Regions from separate parts of the Pseudomonas sp. A-B-19 genome, predicted to be linked through region 4. Evidence: predicted binding sites of a transcription regulator. Region 4 holds the regulator's gene; each other region holds the start of a gene.

What was found. The regulator FliA, encoded in region 4, starts transcription of late flagellar genes. The targets are predictions, from matches to a motif close to CTAAAGTTTNNNNNNNNNNNGCCGNTAA.
Region 1: KGA81_RS26095 (methyl-accepting chemotaxis protein) is a predicted target of FliA. The motif match lies at 2,006-2,033, and genes of this name have one in related genera.
Region 2: KGA81_RS22745 (methyl-accepting chemotaxis protein) is a predicted target of FliA. The motif match lies at 3,023-3,050, and genes of this name have one in related genera.
Region 3: motA (flagellar motor stator protein MotA) is a predicted target of FliA. The motif match lies at 2,859-2,886, and genes of this name have one in related genera.

Annotation. Positions count from the first base shown of each region.
Region 1 is NZ_JAGYGN010000033.1:9,184-14,317, forward strand. It holds gene KGA81_RS26085 (inorganic phosphate transporter) at 1-603, opposite strand, end outside; gene KGA81_RS26090 (transporter) at 852-1,874, opposite strand; gene KGA81_RS26095 (methyl-accepting chemotaxis protein) at 2,146-3,771, shown strand; gene KGA81_RS26100 (PepSY domain-containing protein) at 3,832-4,137, opposite strand; gene KGA81_RS26105 (glycerophosphodiester phosphodiesterase) at 4,384-5,134, opposite strand, start outside.
Region 2 is NZ_JAGYGN010000024.1:5,189-10,322, forward strand. It holds gene KGA81_RS22740 (glycosyltransferase family 4 protein) at 1-815, opposite strand, end outside; gene KGA81_RS22745 (methyl-accepting chemotaxis protein) at 987-2,876, opposite strand; gene KGA81_RS22750 (helicase HerA-like domain-containing protein) at 3,065-4,543, shown strand; gene KGA81_RS22755 (DUF721 domain-containing protein) at 4,655-5,110, opposite strand.
Region 3 is NZ_JAGYGN010000007.1:118,249-123,382, forward strand. It holds gene asd (archaetidylserine decarboxylase) at 1-373, opposite strand, end outside; gene KGA81_RS10290 (rhodanese-like domain-containing protein) at 392-1,207, opposite strand; gene KGA81_RS10295 (HDOD domain-containing protein) at 1,250-2,788, opposite strand; gene motA (flagellar motor stator protein MotA) at 2,956-3,807, shown strand; gene motB (flagellar motor protein MotB) at 3,811-4,857, shown strand; gene KGA81_RS10310 (toll/interleukin-1 receptor domain-containing protein) at 4,898-5,134, opposite strand, start outside.
Region 4 is NZ_JAGYGN010000001.1:427,549-432,682, reverse strand. It holds gene flhF (flagellar biosynthesis protein FlhF) at 1-1,173, shown strand, start outside; gene fleN (flagellar synthesis regulator FleN) at 1,290-2,120, shown strand; gene fliA (RNA polymerase sigma factor FliA) at 2,117-2,857, shown strand; gene KGA81_RS01900 (chemotaxis response regulator CheY) at 3,026-3,397, shown strand; gene KGA81_RS01895 (protein phosphatase CheZ) at 3,419-4,207, shown strand; gene KGA81_RS01890 (chemotaxis protein CheA) at 4,254-5,134, shown strand, end outside.

The DNA.
Region 1 (5,134 bases), on a different contig from region 4:
GGCCCAGTCCACTCCGCTGGTGCCGTCGTGGCCGTGCATCAGGGCGTTGGCCACGCCGACCCCGATGATCGAACCGATCAGGGTGTGCGATGACGACGCCGGCAGCCCCAGCCACCAGGTGCCGAGGTTCCACAGGATGGCGGCGATCAGCAGGGCGAAGATCATCGCGAAGCCGGCCGACGAGCCGACTTGCAGGATCAGCTCCACCGGCAGCAGGGCGATGATGCCGAACGCCACCGCGCCGCTGGACAGCAGCACCCCGAGGAAATTGAAAAATCCGGACCAGACCACCGCCACGTTCGGCGGCAGCGAGTGGGTGTAAATCACCGTGGCCACCGCGTTGGCGGTGTCGTGGAAACCGTTGACGAACTCAAAGCCCAGGGCGATCAACAACGCCACGCCGAGCAGCAGGAACGGCGTCCAGGTGGTCACCACCGTGCCGAGTTCGTTCATGTCGTGCATCAGGCTATAGGCGGTAAACAACAAGCCGGTGGCCAGCACGGCAAAAAACACCACGATGGTGATCAGGCCGGGTTTCTTGTCGAATTGCGGTATAGCGCTACTGGCGGGCGCCGGGGCGGCGGTGAAGGAGGGCGTAGCCATCACGGACAGTCCTGAGGAGGGAGGTGTATCAGTGATAATCGTTGCTAATTGTTACAGGGAGACTGCTCTGGGTCAGGGTTTGGGGTTATTGCAGGCCGCGGATCTGAAGTCGAACGCTTAAAACTGTGGGAGCGAGCTTGCTCGCGATAGCGGTGTGTCAGCCGACAATAATGTTGGATTTGCCGACGTCATCGCGAGCAAGCTCGCTCCCACAGGGATCACAGGGATCACAGGGATCACAGGGATACTCAATAATCCCGCTGCTTGCGAAACGCCCAGCGCCCGGCAAACACGGTAAAGGTCGCAACCAGCGCCACCAGGATCCAGAAACCTTCCGGATCACCGGCCAGTGGAATGCCGCCGACGTTCATGCCGAAGAAGCCGGCGATGATGTTGATCGGCAGCGCCAGCACCGTTACCACCGTCAGGGTGAACAGCGTGCGGTTGGTCTGTTCGTTGATGTTGGCGGCGATCTCTTCCTGCAACAGCTTGATCCGCTCACCCAGCGCCGTGAGGTCGTTGATGATCAGCGCAAACTCCTCGGTGGATTTGCGCAGCTCCTTCACGTCTTCCTTTTGCAGCCATTGCGGTGGCCGGTTGAGCAAGCGCAGCAAAGAGCCCGGCTCCAGCGCCAGCAGCCGTTGCAAACGCACCAGCACCCGGCGGTTGGCGCCCAGTTCAGCGCGGTTGGTCGACAGCCGTGAGGACAGCAACTCATCTTCGATCTGATCCACGCTCTGGCTGGTCTTGCGCACGATCTGGGTCAGCACTTCACCCTGGTCGCGCAGCAAATGCACCAGCAACTCCAGCGGGGAGCGAAAGCATTCCCGGGCCTTCACCGACGAGCGCAGTTTGTCCACCGAGTGCAGCGGTTGCAGGCGGGCGCTGACGATCAGCCGGCTGCGGGCGCACACCCACAGCGTCGAGACGTCCGAGGAGACCATGTTGCTGAGGTTGAACACCACGTCGTTGACCACCGCCAGCAACGCCGAATCGACATGTTCGATGCGCGTCGAGCGCGAGCCTTCGTGCAGTGCTTCGAAAAATTCCTCGGGCAACTCCAGATGGCTTTTCATCCAGCGCTCGCACGCGGCATGGGCGAGGTTCAGGTGCAGCCAGAGAAATTGCTCGTCGCTCTGCGGTTGTTGCAGGTACTGCAAGGCCTCGGCGGAATTGATTTCCCGACCGGGTTCACCTGGGCGAAAGCTGAAACCGTAGAGCAGGCCGAACAGATCCGTGTCGCGATGACTGTGATCGATGCTGTGGTTCATGAGGGCTCGCAAGGGGAGGCGCCTGTCACATGTTTTACAGGTTCACTTGAGCGGCATCATCGCAAGCGGGGATGACGTTTTTGTGACGAGAAAATAACGCAAACGATTGCACTACCGGCGGTCGGGATTTTCTCAAGAACCGCTCTGGCTAGCCGATCACGCTTGGGTTAGTAGCGCGCCGCAGGCCTGGGCCGAAACCGCAGACAGGGATGTCCGGACACCTTTCACGCCTTACCGGGGCGTGCTTCATTCCTGTCATGAGTACCATCCGATGCTTTTGCAAAAGTCCCTGAGAGCACAAATTCTCGCCCTGCTGAGCGGCAGCTTGCTGGCGATGCTGTTGATCGCCCTGGCGTGCTTTAACTTCCTTTCCAATGGCGTGCAGAGCTACGCCAATCTGATCGAAGGCCCGCTGCATACCTCGCAATTGATCGATGAAGCCAACCTGCAATTCAAGGTGCAGGTGCAGGAGTGGAAAAACGTCCTGTTGCGCGGCAAGCAACCGGCGGACCTGAGCAAGTACTGGGGGCAATTCGAAGACCGTCAGCGCGATGTGCAAAAAATCCTCGGCGAGCTGGCCGGGCAGAAGGGCATCGAGCCGTCACTCAAGAGCCGCATCGAGCGCTTGCGTGAAGAACATCGCCAGTTGGGCGCGGCCTATCAGAAGGGCCGGGATGCGTACGTGGCCGCCGGTGGTGACCCGACGGCCGGCGACGCGGCGGTCAAGGGCGTGGACCGCGCGGCCAGCGATCAGATGAGTGAACTGGTCAGCGAATTGCGCAAGCAGGGCGCCGAACAATCGACGCTGATCAGCGCCGCCGCCGATCGCACGGTGCTGCTGGGGATCATGGTGATGCTGGTTTCGGGTTTGCTGATCGGCCTGTTGAGCCTGTGGCTGGTCAACCGCAACCTGGTCGAACCGATCCGCAAACTGATCGAATACGTGGCGCAACTCAGCCAGGGCCGTTTTGCCGAGCGCGTGGCCAGCAGCCGCCAGGACGAGTTGGGCAAACTGGCGATGGCCGCCAACACCCTGCGCGATTTCCTCGCCGAAACCTTCAGCCGCTTGCAGCGCAGCGCGTCGGACCTGGACAGCGCCAGCGGTGAGTTGAACTCGATCGCCACCGTGATGGCCGGCGGTACCAACGAGCAGTTCAATCGCACCGATCAGGTGGCCACGGCAATGAACGAAATGTCCGCTACGGCACAGGAAGTGGCCCGTCATGCCGCCGAAGCGGCGCGGGCCGCCGACGATGCCGACCAGTCTGCCCAGCAGGGCGAAAAAGTCATGCAGGGCACCATCGACACCATCACCCGGATGCGCGGCGAAATCGCCAACACCGCCACGGTCATCCGCCAGCTGGAAACCGACAGCGGGCGCATCGGCAAAGTCCTGGAAGTGATCCGCGGCATCGCCGAACAGACCAACCTGCTGGCACTCAACGCGGCCATCGAAGCGGCCCGCGCCGGTGAGGCCGGACGCGGTTTCGCAGTGGTGGCCGATGAAGTGCGCAGCCTGGCCCAGCGCACGGCGGCGTCGATCATCGAGATCAACCAGATCATCCAGACCGTGCAGAGCGGTGCAATCGAAGCGGCCCAGGCGATTGAAAGCGGTCAGTCGCGCAGCGAACAAAGCGTGCAGCAAGTGACTGAGGCCGGCGCCATGCTCGAACGCATCACCCTGGCCGTGGAAGCCATCCGCGACATGAACCGTCAGATCGCTACTGCCGCCGAAGAGCAGACCTCGGTGGCCGAAGATATCTCGCGCAACCTCACCGAAATCACCAGCATCGCCAGTACCAACCTGGACAACGTGCAGCGCACTGAAGCAGCCAGCAACAACCTGCATGGTTTGTCGGGGCAGTTGAACGAGGTGACGGCGCGCCTGAGCGCTTGAGTCCAGAATGCACAAAAGCCGCACGATTTCTCAACCGTGCGGCTTTTGTGCGTTTCGGGATCAGGTGTCCTGTTTGTTTTTCAGGACCTTGCCGTTGGAGGCATCGATGTCCACATCCCACTCGACGTTCTTGGCGTCACGCAGTTCGACTTCGTACTCGTAACCGTTGAAGTAGTTGTCCAGTTCGGTTTTGGTAATCGTTGCACCCGGGTGCAGATCCAGCGCGATCCTGTTCAGATCTTCCAGCGACTTGATCTTGCCGTCCTTGACCAGTTGCGGGACCTCATCGACCCGTACATCGGCCTGGGCCAGGCCCACAGTGAGGGTCAGGGTTGCAGCGGTAAACAGGGCAGTCAGGGGCTTCATGGGCTTCTTTCCTTGGGTGATCCGTTCAAGTGAGACCAGGTTAGCCTGTGTAACTTAATCCACCCTTAAATCCCTCGACATGTGCTGCATCAATCCCTGCTGGACCGTGCCCGGACATACAAACACAAATACCTGTAGGAGCGGGCTTGCCCGCGAAGGGGCCATCAGCTTCAACATCAATGTTGTTGACTGACACTCCGCTTTCGCGGGCAAGCCCGCTCCTACAGGGTTTTGCGCGACTCTGGATCAGTAGCCGTTGTTCTGTAGCACCTGCGCCACACTCGCAGCCGGGCGTTTATAAAACTTCAACAACTCGCTGGCGCGATTGGTGAAGATGCCGTCGACACCGGCGTCCATGACTTTCTGGTAGTCCACCGCTTCGTCGATGGTGTACACGTGCACCAGCAGGCCCTGATCGTGGGTGTACTGGTTCATCCACGGTTGCACCAGGTCCGCATAACTCTGGTCGCCACCATGGGTCAGTGCGGCGGACGGGCCGGTGCCGATGGCGCCCTGGGCCTTGGCGTAGTCGACCCAGCGCTGGAATTCGGCTTTGTCCTTCGGCTCTTGTGCGGCGTAGTACGCGGCCTTGTCCTTGGCGCCGGACTCGGCAAATGTCACCTTGGACTTGGGCTCGATACTGCCTTCACCGACCCACAACAGCAGGATCTTGGGCACCTTCGGCATTTCCTTTTGCAGCAGTTCGAGGCTGCTCTTTTCGAAGGTCTGCAGGACCACCTTGCCTTTGCCCTGGCCGACGGCCAATTCGCTTTTTGCCAGTTTCGAACCGGTCGGGCTCAGCCAGCCACGGTCCTGAAGTTTTTCCTTGAGGTCGTGTTCGATGCCGGGAAACTGCTTGGGCTCCTTGGTCTCGATGTACAGGCCGGGCTTGTGCAGGGAGTTGCCCTCGGCGATGTCGATGATTTCATCGAGGGTCAGAATCTCCAGGCCCGCGAAGGCGGGACGTGCGCGATCCGGGTACGCAGCATTGAACCAA
Region 2 (5,134 bases), on a different contig from region 4:
TCCTGATCGCCGGCGTGCAACAGTGCATCGGCGCTGGCCATCAGGCGGGCCACCTGCGTCGCCGGGCAAAACTCGTCGATCACCGTCACGTTGGACGGCACGGCCGTGGGCATCGACGAGCCAACCAGCAGCAGGTGATAGCGTCGGCCCAGGCGTTTCATGCAGTCGAGCAGCACCGGCAGGTTTTTTTCCTTGGATCCGCGCCCGGCGAAGATCAGCAGCCGGGTATTTTCGTCCAGTCCCAACTTGGCTCGCAGCCCGGGGTCTCTGGCATCGGGATTGAAGGTTTGCAGGTCGACGCCGAGCGGTTGCACAAACACATTCTTGACTCTCAGCCCGGTGAGCTTGTCGGCCATGACCTGACTGGGCGCCAGTACGCGGTCAAAGTTGCCGTAGAGCTTGCTGACATAGGCCTCGACGTTGTTGGTCAGCCAATGGCCCATGCGGTTGCTGACCAGCAGGGGCAGGTCCGAGTGATAAAAGCCGATGACCGGCACATCGAGTTGGCGCCGCGCATCCAGCGCCGCCCAGGCCGTGAGGTAAGGATCGCCGACTTCGATCAGGTCGGGCTGCAAATCCTGCAAGACATTGCGCCAGGGCGCGAGGCGCAGAGGGAAGCGATAGCCCTTGCCGAAGGGCAGGGCAGGGGCCGGAACGGTGTAAATACCATCCTGTTCGCTAAAAGAAGAGCCGGGAATCAGCAAACTGTGGCGAATGCCCGGTTTGATGCCCAAACGACGGTGCTTCGCATCCAGATAAGTGCGCACGCCACCGCTGGCAGGGGCGTAGAACATGGTGATGTCAGCGATATGCACGATGAACGCTCCTCCAGTCCCGGTACTCCCTTGGTTGACCTATATGAAGGATAGATGTTCGGTTGGGGTTGTGCGGGTGGAGGCGAGGCCTTCGCTGGCAAGCCAGCTCCTACAGATTTCACGCTAAACCCTGTAGGAGCTGGCTTGCCAGCGAAGAGGCCGGTCCAGGCACTAGATACGGAAACTGCCTACCAGTTGCTTCAACCGCGCCGCCTGCTGCTCAAGGTCCGAGCAGGCGCGCAATGTAGATTGCAGGTTTTCCACGCCTTCCTGATTCAGCGTGTTGATCTCGGTGATGTCGACGTTGATCGACTCCACCACGGCGGTCTGTTCCTCGGTCGCGGTAGCCACCGACTGGTTCATGCCGTCGATTTCACCGATACGCAGCGTCACGCTGTTCAGGCGTTCGCCCGCGAGGTTGGCGATCTCCACGCTGTCCTGGCTGTGGCGTTGACTATCGCTCATGGTGCTGACCGATTCCCGGGCGCCGACCTGCAGCTCCTCGATCATGGTTTGCACCTGTTGTGCCGATTCCTGCGTGCGATGTGCCAGGTTGCGCACTTCGTCCGCCACCACCGCAAAACCGCGACCGGCCTCACCGGCGCGGGCTGCTTCAATCGCGGCGTTGAGTGCCAGCAAGTTGGTTTGCTGGGAAATGCTGGTGATCACTTCGAGAATCTGCCCGATGTTCACCGTTTTGCTGTTCAGCGATTCGATGTTGGAGCTCGATGCGCTGAGCATGCTCGACAGTTGATTCATCGCCACGATGCTGCGGTCCACCACTTGCTGGCCGTCTTCAGCCAGGTTGCGGGCATCGCTGGCCTGGCTCGACGCCTGAGCGGCGTTGCGGGCAATTTCCTGAGCAGCGGCGCCGAGCTGGTTGATGGCGGCTGCTACGCTGCTGGTGCGCGAGGCTTGCTGGTCGGAGTTCAACATCGACGAATTGGAAGCCGCAACCACGCGCAACGCTACTTCATTGACTTGCCCGGTGGCCGAGGACACTTCGCGGATCGAACCGTGAATGCGTTCGACGAAACGGTTGAATGCGGTGCCGAGGGTGCCGAATTCGTCATTGTTCTGGATGGTCAGGCGTTTGGTCAGGTCGCCTTCGCCGTCAGCAATGTCGGCCATGGCACGGGTCATGACGTGCAATGGCTGGATCAGGATGCGAATCAGCATGCCCAGCAGGGCGATGATGATGGCCACGGCGATGATGGTCGCGACGACAGCCGAGGTGCGGAATTCGCTGAGCATCGAGTAGGCTTTTTCCTTGTCGACCGACACACCGATGTACCAGTTGACCGATGACAAGCCTTTGATCGGGGTGAAGGTCACGATGCGGGTTTTGCCGTCGACCTGGATTTCGCTCATTGTGCTGCTGATGGCCGGCGTGTCTTGCGGGTAGACATCCTTGAGCGTCTTCATCGCCAACGTTTTGTCGGGATGTACCAGGATCTTGCCGTCGGAACTGACCAGAAAGGCATACCCCATACCGTCGAAATCCAGCGTGCCAAGGCTGTCGGCGATCACCTGCAAGCTCAGGTCGCCACCGACCACGCCAATGTTCTGGCCGTCCTTGATAACGCTGTCGACAATGGAAATCACCAGTTGGCCGGAGGCCAGGTCCATATAAGGCTCGGTCAATGCCGAACCGCTGCTGCCTTGCGCACTCTTGTACCAAGGGCGTGCACGCGGGTCATAGCCATCGGGCATCTTGCTGTCCGGGCGAATGATGAAAGAGCCATCCTTGCTGCCGAGGTAGGCGCCCATGAAGGTCGAGGTCACGGCTTTTTGTACAAGCAGCCGGGAAACGTTGTCGGCATCGGGGTTGAGCGCGACAGTTTGTGACAGGTTTTCAATCAGCAGACTGCGCCCGTTCAACCATGTCTGGATATTGTTGGCGGTCACTGCGCCCATTTGCTGCAAATAATTTTCCAGGTCTTCGCGGATGGCGTTGCGCTGCAAATAGTCGTTGTACAGCGTGAATGAGGCGAAGGCGGCAATGACAATGAGGGCGGCGGCAAGCAGGATTTTATGGCTGAAACGCAGATTTTTGTTCATGGCTTGGGGGTCCGCTAAAGTCTTGATGTCCAGCGCGTGCTTTTATAAAGGGACGCACGACGGGCAAGGTTGAAAGCAAGTGAATTTTCCGACTCTCCTTAGGGAAATTTCCGACCAGATCGTGTCTGACTGCTTTGTCGTTATCTCTATCGGCCGTGTAGGACCAAAGATTAATCATGGGTGACCAAATGCCTGACTCATTGCAACTCGTTATCGGCGCCGATCTCAACGGGCAACCAATTGCCCAGGCCATGCGTCTGGCGAACCGCCACGGTTTGATCGCAGGTGCGACCGGCACCGGCAAGACCGTCACTTTGCAACGATTGGCCGAAGCCTTCAGCGATGCCGGCGTGGCGGTGTTCGCCGCCGACATCAAGGGAGACCTGTGTGGCCTTGGTGCCGCCGGCACCCCCCAGGGCAAGATCGCCGAGCGGATTGCCGGGATGCCCTGGCTCAACCACAAACCTCAGGCTTATCCGGTGACGTTGTGGGACATACACGGTCAGTCCGGTCATCCTTTGCGCACAACCTTGAGTGAAATGGGGCCGCTGTTGCTGGGCAGCCTGCTGGAATTGACCGACAGTCAGCAGTCAGCGCTGTACGCCGCGTTCAAGGTGGCGGACCGCGAAGGCCTGTTGTTGCTCGATCTCAAGGATCTGAAGGCGTTACTCAATCACCTGCGGGACAACCCCCGGTTGCTGGGTGACGATGCGGCATTGATGACCACCGGCTCCAGTCAGGCGCTGCTGCGACGACTGGCGACCCTGGAGCAACAGGGCGCCGAAGCTCTGTTCGGCGAGCCGGCGCTGCAACTCGAAGACATCCTCCAGCCCACTGCGGATGGCCGGGGGCGCATTCATTTGCTCGATGCCAGCCGCCTGGTGCATGAAGCGCCCAAGGTCTACGCGACGTTCCTGCTGTGGCTGCTGGCCGAGCTGTTCGAGCAACTGCCGGAGCGTGGCGATGCCGACAAACCGTTGCTGGCGCTGTTCTTCGACGAGGCCCACTTGTTGTTCAACGGTACGCCCCAGGCATTGCGTGATCGTCTGGAGCAAGTCGTGAGGCTGATTCGTTCGAAGGGCGTGGGCGTGTATTTCGTCACCCAGTCGCCGGGTGACCTGCCGGATGATGTGCTGGCGCAGTTGGGCTTGCGCATCCAGCACGGTCTGCGTGCGTTCACCGCCAAGGAGCAGAAATCCCTGCGCGCGGTGGCCGAAGGTTTCCGGCCGAATCCGGCGTTCGACACGTTGTCGGTGTTGACCGAACTCGGGATCGGCGAGGCTCTGGTCGGCACCTTGCAGGAAAAAGGCACGCCGGAAATGGTCCAGCGGGTACTGGTAGCGCCGCCGCAATCGCGGATCGGGCCTTTGACCGACGCCGAGCGTACGACGCTGATTGCCGGGTCGCCGTTGCAGGGGCGTTATGACAAGCCGATTGACCGTGAGTCGGCCTATGAGGTGTTGATGGGGCGCAAAGGCCTGGCGCCCGAACCCGAAGCGGAGCAGGGCAAACAGGAACCGAGTCTCACCGAACAGGCGGGAGAGTTTCTTGGAACCGCGGCGGGTCAGGCCTTGAAATCAGCGATGCGACAGGCGGCGAACCAGATTGGCCGACAATTGGTGCGCGGCTTGATGGGCTCGTTGCTGGGGGGCAGCAAACGCCGATAACCTTGTAGGAGCGAGCTTGCTCGCGAAGGCGTCAGCACATTCAACATTGATGTGACGGATGTACCGCTTTCGCGGGCAAGTCGGATCGCCGCACCGCCGCTCCTGCAGGTGTCAGGATTTGGATTTGGCGTGCGCCGCCAACCGCTCCAGCGCGGCCCGCAAACTCGGGTCGCTGATGCCATCGGCCGTGGCCTGGATGGTCGCTGCCGCGTCGTTGGACAAATCCATGGTATGCCCGGCCGCACCTTGCTGAACGGTCGGCGGTTGAACTTTGAACAGGATCCGGGTCAGACTGGCGAACTCGTCGAACAGTTGCAGTTGCCGTTGCAGGCGTTTCTGCTGGTAGCGCAGGCGTGTTGCCCAATGACCGTCGGTGACAATCAGCAACAAACTGCCTTCGCGCCAGGAGGCCACGTGGCAATGCTCGCGAGCGGCGGGTTGCAATTGGCTTTCGAGTAAACGCTGCAGATGACCCAGGCGTTGAGCGTGGCCGAGAATGGCTTTCAGCGGCTTGGCTTCGCGTAGTAGAACGGCAGGTACTTTGGCCGTAAGTGGGCGAAATGCCATGATCAGACACCTGAAGTAACAGAG
Region 3 (5,134 bases), on a different contig from region 4:
CGATTGCCGCATCGCCACCCAACAGTTCCAGCACGCTGAAGCTGTGGCCCTTGGCCTGGAACACGCGACCATGCTCGATCGGGCCGAGCTGGCTGATCGCGCCGTCGGCCGGGCTGAGGATCGCGCCCGGGGTCTCGTCCAACGGGCGGGCACCGTCTTTCAGTGCGCGGGTGAAGAACGCGTTGAAGTGCTCGTAGGCGGTCAGGTCTTCGACCAGCGCCTGGGACATGTCCACCTGATAACGCTTGGCGAACCAGGCGGTAAAGGCGATCTTGAACCAGCGCACGCGGCATTCGGCGATGCAGCCGGCCAATCGCGAGAGCAAGTTGTGGGGCAGCAGGTACTGGCTGACGATAAACAGACGCTTGTTCATTAACTGTCCTTAAAAACCTTAAATCTCAACGGGCGTATCGGGATGGTTACCCCATTCGCCCCAGGAGCCGGCGTAGCCTTTGACCCGCGGATAACCGAGAGCCTTGGCCACCAGATAGGTGAAGCCAGAACGATGGTGGGTCTGGCAGTGGGTAATCACTTCTTTGTCTTTGCTGATCCCGAGTTGTTCGAGGATCTGCGGCATGTCGGTGCGGATGCGCAACTGGCGCGCCTGATCCATGCCGGCGGTCCATTCGAAATTGACCGCGCCGGGAATGTGCCCGCCCTTGGCTGCCAGGACTTTCTCGCCGGAGTACTCCTGCGGGCCGCGAGCGTCCCAGATTGCCAGGTCGGCGGCGCCGAGTCGGCTTTGCAGGTATTCGCGGGTGGCGGTGGGTTCATCATGCAAGGTCAGTGCAACCGGGCCACCCACGGGTGGCGGGATCTGGATCGACATGGGCAAACCCTCTGCCATCCAGGCTCTCAGGCCGCCGTCGACATAGTGGTACTTGCTGTGGCCGATGACATCCAGCAGCCAGATGAAGCGCCCGGCCCAGCCGCCGCCTTCGTCGTCATACACCACGTAGACCGCATCGGGGTTGTGTCCCAGCTCACCAAACAAGGTTTCGAGTGCTGCCTGCGGGGGTATCAGTCCCGGGGCGGGAGCCAGGCCGAGCTGCGTGCGTTTCGGTTCGACAAAACGCGCGCCGGGAATGTGCCCTTCGGCGTAGCGGGCGGTACTGGTCAAGTCCACCAGAATCAGTTCGCGGGCGTCGAGGCGAGGGAGCAAGTCGCTCGGCTCGATCACCAGCGGCAAGCCAGAGAAGTCAGACATGTGAGGTCTCCAGAGCACAAAAGGGAGGATTGTAGCGCAGCCTCATCGGCCACGGTGGCTAAAGCTGTGCAGGGCTTTCTCGATGCACTGTGCGGTTTTGCCGAAGGCCTGTACGGAAATTTCCGAAAACGGCCCACCGCCTTGATCCGCCACGACGATCATGATCACCCGGCCATTGTTGACCAGCGAGCGCAGCAGCAGATGTTCGCCGCTGAACTGCGAACGCAGGCTGTTGGGCAGGAGGGCCGAGAACTGCGCGTTGTTGGCGGGTGTCAGGCGCACCTGGGCCTGTTGCGCGAGCAGGCGTTGCAACACGCTGCTCTGGCTGACCACGAAGTTCAATCCGGCCGCTTCCTTCGGCAGGCCGGCCGTCTGGTGCACGCGCAGGTTGGCATGAGTGCGGTCGGCCATCAGGATCATCACCCGACGCATGCCGCAGGCCACCAGGGCGTCCCGGGCGGCGATGGTCAGGTGCATGGCATTGGTGAAACGACTCGGCTCGGTCAGCAACTGGGCACATTGCTTACGCCATTTCGCCAGATCTTCGGCGGTCGGTGCCGAGGCCGGCAGCAGCCCGGCGTGGACACGGTTCATGCCCCGTGGCCAGATCAGCGATTCGGCGGGGTGCCAGAGGTCGGGCATGGCGTGTTGGCGTGCGCTGTTGGCGGCTTGCTGGTGCAGTTGCTGTTGCACCTCGTCCATCGGTATTTGCAGATAAAGGCTGGTCAGCAATTGCCAGCGCTCACTGTGCGGGCTGTCCCAGGCGTGTTGTGCCGACAGCGCCAGCCCGTTGGCCAGTAGCACTGTGTTGGCCGGCTGATTGAGCCAGCGACGCAGGGTCGGATCGTCATCGAGACGGTTCTGCTGGCGCAGTGGATGCTCACTGTCACGGGCGATGCGCAGGACTTTCACCAGTTCCCGCTGCTCGGTGAGCAACAGGCGATAACACTGCTGCACCCAGATCGGCAGGCGCCAGACCTCCACCAGCGCCTGGCCGATGGCCAGCAGGCGCACACCAAACAGTTGCTGTTCGACTTTGCGTGCCGACTCACCTTTATGGATGACCCGCAGCTCCCACTCTTCGAGCAGTTTCGGATGAGTCAGCGCCAAAGGCCACAGGGGTGATAGAAACAGCAGGCTGCCCCAGTGGATGTCCTGCCACAGGCGCGCCAGGCGACTGGCAAAAAAACCGTTGGCCTGTTGCGTGGCGTGCTGGCTGATCATCTGCAGCTGACGCAAGGCTTTGGGAATCTCGGACTGGGGTTCGGCGGGCAGGCGCGCGAGCAGTTCTTCGGTGCGTTTCAGACCGAGGCGATTGATTGCGATCTCAAGGTTTTCCGCAGGCGTGCTCATGCCGCCGTGGGTGTGCCGGTTGGCTTCGCGAATCACGCTCAAGGCCAGGGCCGGGCTGCCTTGCATGAGGTCGGCGATGTCGCGCAGTGAGCTGCGATTGTCGCGGATGGCTTTGCAGACACGGTCGTGGCTGGCTTGCGGGACGGGAAGCCGTACGCCATCGAGCAACTTTACCCAGCCTTCGAGTGTTGTTGGTTTTGGCGTTGGAACGTTCGTTTCATTAACCATGGTGGGAGGCGATCATCGTCAACATTACCTGGGCCCGGATGGGGTCAAATCAGTTTTTCGCCTGAACGGCCTATAGTCTGGCGCAGTTTTGCCGATAAGTAGAAGAAGAGATTTTTTAACTTCCGAATATGACCTTGAACCCGACTCAGTAAGTGCTCTCCTAACCTATGGCTAAAATTATCGGCATCATCGTCGTATTCGCGAGCGTGCTCGGCGGATACGTGCTTTCCCACGGCAAGATTGCCGCCCTGATCCAGCCTTTCGAGGTCATGATCATCGGTGGCGCCGCCCTTGGCGCATTCTTGCAGGCCAACCCCGGCCACATGACGATGCACGTGCTCAAGAAGTCCCTGAGCATGTTCGGTTCGCGTTTCAACCACGGCTTCTATCTGGAAGTGCTGGGCCTGATCTACGAGATCCTCAACAAGAGCCGCCGCGAAGGCATGATGGCCATCGAAGGTGACATCGAGGACGCTGCCGCGAGCCCGATCTTCGCCAAGTACCCGACCGTTCTCAAGGACGAGCGCATGACCGCGTTCATCTGCGATTACCTGCGCATCATGTCCTCCGGCAACATGGCTCCGCACGAGCTGGAAGGCTTGTTCGACATGGAACTGTTCAGTCTCAAGGAAGATCTGGAACACCCATCCCACGCCGTGAACGGCATCGCCGACGCCATGCCCGGTTTCGGTATCGTCGCGGCGGTACTGGGGATCGTGGTGACCATGGCTTCGCTGGGTGAGGGCGATCAGAAATCTATCGGCCTGCACGTAGGTGCGGCACTGGTGGGTACCTTCTTCGGTATTCTCGCCGCCTACGGCTTCTTCGGCCCGCTGGCCCATTCCCTGGCCCACGATGCCAAGGAAGAACTGAATGTCTACGAAGCCATCAAGGCCTCGCTGGTGGCTTCGGCTTCCGGCATGCCGCCATCGCTGGCCGTGGAGTTCGGGCGCAAGGTACTTTACCCGGCGCACCGTCCAAGTTTCGCCGAGCTGGAACAAGCGGTTCGCGGTCGATAAGTTATGGAAAACAATCAGCCGATAATCATCAAGCGCGTCAAGCGCATCGCCGGCGGACACCACGGAGGCGCCTGGAAAATCGCCTTCGCGGACTTCGCCACAGCGATGATGGCGTTCTTCCTGGTGTTGTGGCTGCTGTCCACCGCCACGCCGGAACAGAAGATTGCCATCGCCGGTTACTTCAAGGACCCGATCGGTTTTTCCGAAAGCGGCACGCCCTACATCATCGATCTGGGGGGCACGCCGACCCTGGCGCCGGAAAACACCCTCAACCCCGAAGTGAAGTCCCAGCCGCAGCCGGACAAGGTCACCATCGATACCGACCAGGTCGAAGGCATGGCCGAGCAGGTCGAGAAAGAACGCCTCGAATTGTTGCTGCAAGAACTGCAGAACAAGGTTGAAGAGAACCCGCAGCTGCAGAAGTTCAAGGATCAGATCCTGTTCGAAATCACACAGGACGGCCTGCGTATCCAGATCATGGACGCAGAAAACCGCCCGATGTTCGACTCAGGCTCGGCCCGTCTGAAACCGTATTTCGAAGACATCCTGCTGGCCATGGCCGACACCATCAAGGCAGTGCCGAACAAGATCAGCATCAGCGGCCACACCGATGCCAAGCCATACACCGGCACCGGTGATTTCGGTAACTGGGAGCTCTCAGCCAACCGTGCCAACGCCGCGCGTCGTGCGCTGGTGGCGGGCAGCTATCCGGATGCGCAGGTGGCGCGGGTGGTCGGTTATGCCTCGTCGGCCCTGTTCGATCGCGAGCATCCGTTCAACCCGGTGAACCGTCGTATCGACATTGTGGTGCTGACCAAGAAAGCCCAACGTGCGATCGAAGGTTCGCAAGGTGCGGAGCCTGCCCCCGATGCGCCGCAAGGTTCGGCTGCTCCGGGAGCCGCACCGGCTACACCGGTCGACCCGAACGCATTGCCGGCGGACAAGGAACCGCTGCCGGCCCACGAACTGCGCGAACGTCTGAACTTGTTCGATAATCCGGCACCGAAACCGGGTGAGCCAGCCAAACCGGCTGAACCGCCCAAGCAGTGACCGAAAAAAAACGCCGACAGCGATGTCGGCGTTTTTTACGTTAAAAGCCGCGGATGATTCGCGACTTGAGGTCGGAGTGAAAGCGATCCGCATTGGATTTGTTGACGCTGCGCACCGACTCGCTGCCGGTCACCGACTCCAGTGACATCGAGCGCTTGAGCATCGCTTCGTTTCGATAGGCATCGATAAAGAACTCGATGTCCCGGTCGTTGGTCAGCTTCGGCCATTTGTCCAGGTACAACGGCAGCTCTGTCGGGCCGGTCCTGTACGAACAGAT
Region 4 (5,134 bases):
CCGCGTGTTCCGAACATGGAGCTCGAAGACGAGTTGCGCAAGACTCAGTCGCGGATCGTCACTGCCCAGGCCGAATTGAGCCTGCGTAGCGATGGCGAGAGCGATCACAGCACCAACCGTCAGTTGTTCGCCGGCTTGCCGTTGACTGCCGCCGAGCCGCTGGTCGAGCCGACGTACGCCGAACCCCGTCGCCCCGCGCCAGCCGCTGTGTCTGCGTCCGGTGGCGTGGACCCGCGCGCGTTCGACTCGATGCGTTTCGAGCTCAACAGCCTGCGCGAACTCATGGAAGTCCAGCTGGGCTCCCTGGCCTGGAATCAACTGCAAGGCAGCCGTCCGGACCAGGCCAACCTCTGGCGACGCCTGCAACGCATCGGCCTGTCCGGCCCGCTGTCGCGCGACCTGCTGGCGCTCATCACCGGGATCGAAGAACCTCGTCAGGCCTGGCGCATGTTGCTGGCGCACCTGGCGCGGATGATCGTTACCCCCGAAGTCGAGCCGCTGGAAGAAGGCGGTGTGATCGCCATGGTCGGCCCTGCCGGCATGGGCAAGACCACCACCCTGGCCAAGCTGGCAGCCCGTTACGTGCTCAAGTACGGCGCGCAGAACATTGCGCTGGTGAGCATGGACAGCTTCCGCATCGGTGCCCAGGAGCAGCTCAAGACCCTGGGGCGCATTCTCAATGTGTCGGTGACCCACGTCGATCCGGGCCAGTCCCTGGTGCAGGCGCTGGAACCCTTGCTGCGCAAGCGCGTGGTGCTGATCGATACCGCGGGCCTGCAGGCCAGCGACCCGGCCCTGCGCATGCAGCTCGAAAGCCTGGCCGGTCGCGGCATCCGTTCAAAAAATTATCTGGTCCTGGCAACCACCAGCCAAAAGCAGGTTCTAACCGCCGCTTATCACAGTTACAAGCGTTGTGGGCTCGCTGGCTGCATCCTGACTAAACTGGATGAGACGGCTAGTCTGGGCGAGGTGTTGAGCCTGGCCATCAGTCATGAGTTACCCGTGGCCTACCTGACCGATGGCCCGCGGATTCCGGATGATCTCCATCTGCCGCGCCGTCATCAGTTGGTCAGTCGCGCCGTCAGCGTGCAAATGCAGGAAGAACCCAGCGAGGAAGCCATGGCTGACATGTTCGCTGATATTTACCACAGCCAAACCAAGCAGGTTGGCTAAGGTAGTAATGAACAGTTTTTGTACCTACATCGATGGTCTGCCATGCATTGTTCCGATTGCGAACGCGCAGCCAGTAATGTGGCCTCCGTCTATGCAAGACAAGGTAAAGAAATAACATGGGCAGCATGCATCCCGTACAGGTGATCGCGGTGACCGGCGGCAAAGGTGGCGTCGGGAAAACTAATGTGTCAGTGAACTTGTCCCTGGCTCTGGCTGAGCTTGGCCGGCGCGTCATGCTGTTGGACGCCGACCTGGGACTGGCGAACGTCGACGTTCTGCTGGGCCTGACACCCAAACGTACCCTGGCCGACGTGATCGAGGGCCGCTGCGAACTGCGCGATGTACTGCTGCAGGGACCTGGCGGCATCCGTATCGTTCCGGCCGCATCCGGCACTCAGAGCATGGTGCATCTGAGCCCCGCGCAACACGCCGGCCTGATCCAGGCCTTCAGTGATATCGGCGACAACCTCGACGTATTGGTGATCGACACCGCGGCGGGCATTGGTGACTCGGTCGTCAGTTTCGTTCGCGCAGCCCAGGAAGTGCTGCTGGTGGTGTGCGATGAGCCGACCTCGATTACCGATGCCTACGCCTTGATCAAGTTGCTCAATCGCGACTACGGCATGAACCGCTTCCGCGTCCTGGCCAACATGGCCCAGAGCCCGCAGGAGGGGCGCAACCTGTTCGCCAAACTGACCAAGGTCACCGATCGCTTCCTCGACGTCGCCCTGCAATACGTCGGCGCGGTGCCCTACGACGAAAGCGTGCGCAAGGCCGTGCAGAAGCAGCGTGCCGTCTACGAGGCCTTCCCGCGCTCCAAGTGCTCGCTGGCATTCAAGGCCATCGCGCAAAAGGTCGATACCTGGCCACTGCCTGCCAACCCCCGTGGGCACCTGGAATTTTTCGTCGAGCGCCTCGTGCAGCAGACAGCAGGACCGGTTCTATGACAGCAAGCGGTTACAACCTCTACAGAAAATCGGCCCGTGATGCGCAGTACGAGCTGATCGAGCGTTACGCGCCGCTGGTTAAACGCATTGCCTACCACTTGCTGGCGCGTCTGCCGGCCAGCGTCCAGGTCGAAGACCTGATCCAGGCCGGGATGATCGGCCTGCTTGAAGTGTCGACCAAATATGACGCCGGCAAAGGCGCCAGTTTCGAGACGTACGCGGGCATTCGAATCCGCGGCGCCATGCTCGATGAAGTGCGCAAGGGGGACTGGGCGCCACGTTCGGTTCACCGCAATACGCGCATGGTCAGTGACGCCATCCGCTCGATTGAAGCGAAAACCGGTCGTGACGCTAAAGATCACGAAGTTGCGGCCGAACTCCAATTGAGTCTCGACGATTACTACGGGATTTTGAACGACACCCTGGGCAGCCGGTTATTCAGTTTCGACGATCTGTTGCAGGACGGCGAACACGAAGGGCTGCACGAGGATGGCGCGAGTGCTCATATCGAGCCGTCACGCGACCTGGAAGATGAACGCTTCCAGGCTGCGCTGGCGGAGGCGATTGCCAATTTGCCGGAGCGTGAGCGACTGGTGTTGGCGCTGTACTACGACGAAGAGTTGAACCTCAAGGAAATCGGTGAGGTCCTGGGGGTCAGCGAATCTCGGGTCAGCCAGTTACACAGCCAGTGCGCGGCCCGTTTGCGGGGGCGTTTGGGGGAGTGGCGAGCGCGCTGAAGGCAGTGTGGGGGACACTGCGAACGAAGCCGGTGTGGTGTTGAACTGCGCCGGTCTCGATCTGTGGTGCTCCAGACAGTCATTGAGTGCTTTGCCGGATTGATTGAAATGGCGCGTCCAGGTGCTGGGCGCGTTTAAGACTGCTTGGAGGTCGAATTGGACAAGAACATGAAAATCCTCATCGTTGATGACTTCTCAACGATGCGGCGGATCATCAAGAACCTGCTGCGTGACCTTGGGTTCACCAACACCGTCGAGGCCGACGATGGCACTACCGCCATTCCGGTACTCAACAGCGGAAGCATCGACTTTCTGGTAACGGACTGGAACATGCCTGGCATGACCGGTATCGATCTGCTGCGCCACGTGCGTGCCGATGAAAAGCTCAAGCACCTGCCAGTGCTGATGGTGACCGCTGAAGCCAAGCGTGAGCAGATCATCGAAGCGGCCCAGGCCGGCGTTAACGGCTATGTGGTCAAACCCTTCACGGCCCAGGCGTTGAAAGAAAAAATCGAGAAGATTTTCGAACGCATCGGTTGATGAGTGCGCCACGGGGGAGCTATGGGCAATAACGAAACTTCATTGGGCGACTTTGAGTCGACCCTGAAAAAACACGCCGTCGAATTGGTCGAGAGCCTTGAAAAAGGCAAGTTCGGCGACGCGGTGCAATTGATCCATGAGCTCAACCAGACCCGTGACCGCGGCCTGTATCAGGAAGTGGGCAAGCTCACTCGCGAACTGCATAGCGCGATCGTCAATTTCCAGATTGACCCGCACATGCCGCAAGCCGAAGAAGTGTCCCAGATCACTGACGCCGCCGAGCGTCTGGGCTATGTGGTCAAGCTGACCGAGGCCGCGGCCAACCGCACCATGGACCTGGTGGAAAGTGCCACGCCGCTGGTCAATGGCCTGGCGGATGAAGCCCAGGTCTTGAGCGCGGACTGGGGGCGCTTCATGCGTCGCGAAGTCGGCGCCGAAGAGTTTCGTGAACTGGCCCGGCGGGTCGACGGGTTCCTCGCGCGCAGCGGCACGGACAATCGCGCGGTGTCGGGCAACCTCAACGACATCCTGCTCGCCCAGGATTACCAGGACCTCACGGGGCAAGTGATCAAGCGAGTGACCCAGTTGGTCACCGAAGTCGAAAGCAACCTGCTCAAGCTCGTGCTGATGGCCAGTCAGGTGGACCGCTTTGCGGGCATCGAACATGACCGTGAAGCGATGCTTGCTGAAAAAGATCCACAAAAACATCTCTCTCAGGGTGAAGGTCCGCAGATTCATGCCGATAAAAGAGAAGACGTTGTGTCCGGTCAGGACGATGTGGACGATTTGCTGTCCAGCCTGGGATTTTAGCGTTTCAGGTTTTTTAGGTTTTTAGACCTTTAGGAGCACCCCCTTAATGAGCTTCGGCGCCGATGAAGAGATCCTTCAGGATTTCCTGGTTGAGGCCGGCGAGATTCTAGAGCAACTGTCCGAGCAACTGGTCGAGCTGGAAAGCCGTCCGGATGATGCGGATCTGCTCAATGCAATTTTTCGCGGTTTTCACACTGTAAAAGGGGGCGCCGGCTTCCTCCAGCTCAACGAGCTGGTGGAGTGCTGCCACATCGCCGAGAACGTGTTCGACATCCTGCGCAAGGGGGAGCGTCGCGTCGATTCGGAACTGATGGACGTGGTTCTCGAAGCGCTGGACGCGGTGAACAGCATGTTCAGCGAGGTCCGCGATCGCGGCCCGATCACGGCCGCTACACCGGAACTGCTCGCGGCGCTGGCACGTCTGGCCGAGCCGCAATCGGCTGACGAGGCGGCTGCTGTACCTGTCGCCGCCGTGGTCGAAGCGCCTGTGGCTGAAAGCGAATCGGGCGATATCACCGACAATGAATTCGAACAACTGCTGGACTCGCTGAACGCCGTCAAGGCTCAGGCCGAGGCACTGGCACCTGTTTGTGCGCCGGTTAGCGATACCGCTGCCAGCGATGAAATCACCGATGCCGAGTTCGAGTCGTTGCTCGATCAACTGCACGGCAAGGGCCAGTTCGCCGTTGACGCGCTGGTCCCGGCACCGGCTGCGGCAGAGGCCCCGAAAGCGGCCGGCGACAGCTCCGATATTACTGACGACGAATTCGAAGCACTACTCGACCAACTGCACGGCAAGGGTAACTTCGCTGTCGATGCGCTTGAATCGGCCATTGCTTCTGTGCCAGCACCTGCTGCGCCAGCCGCCATTGCGGCCGGTAGCGACCTGATCAGCGATCACGAATTTGAATCGCTGCTCGACGAGTT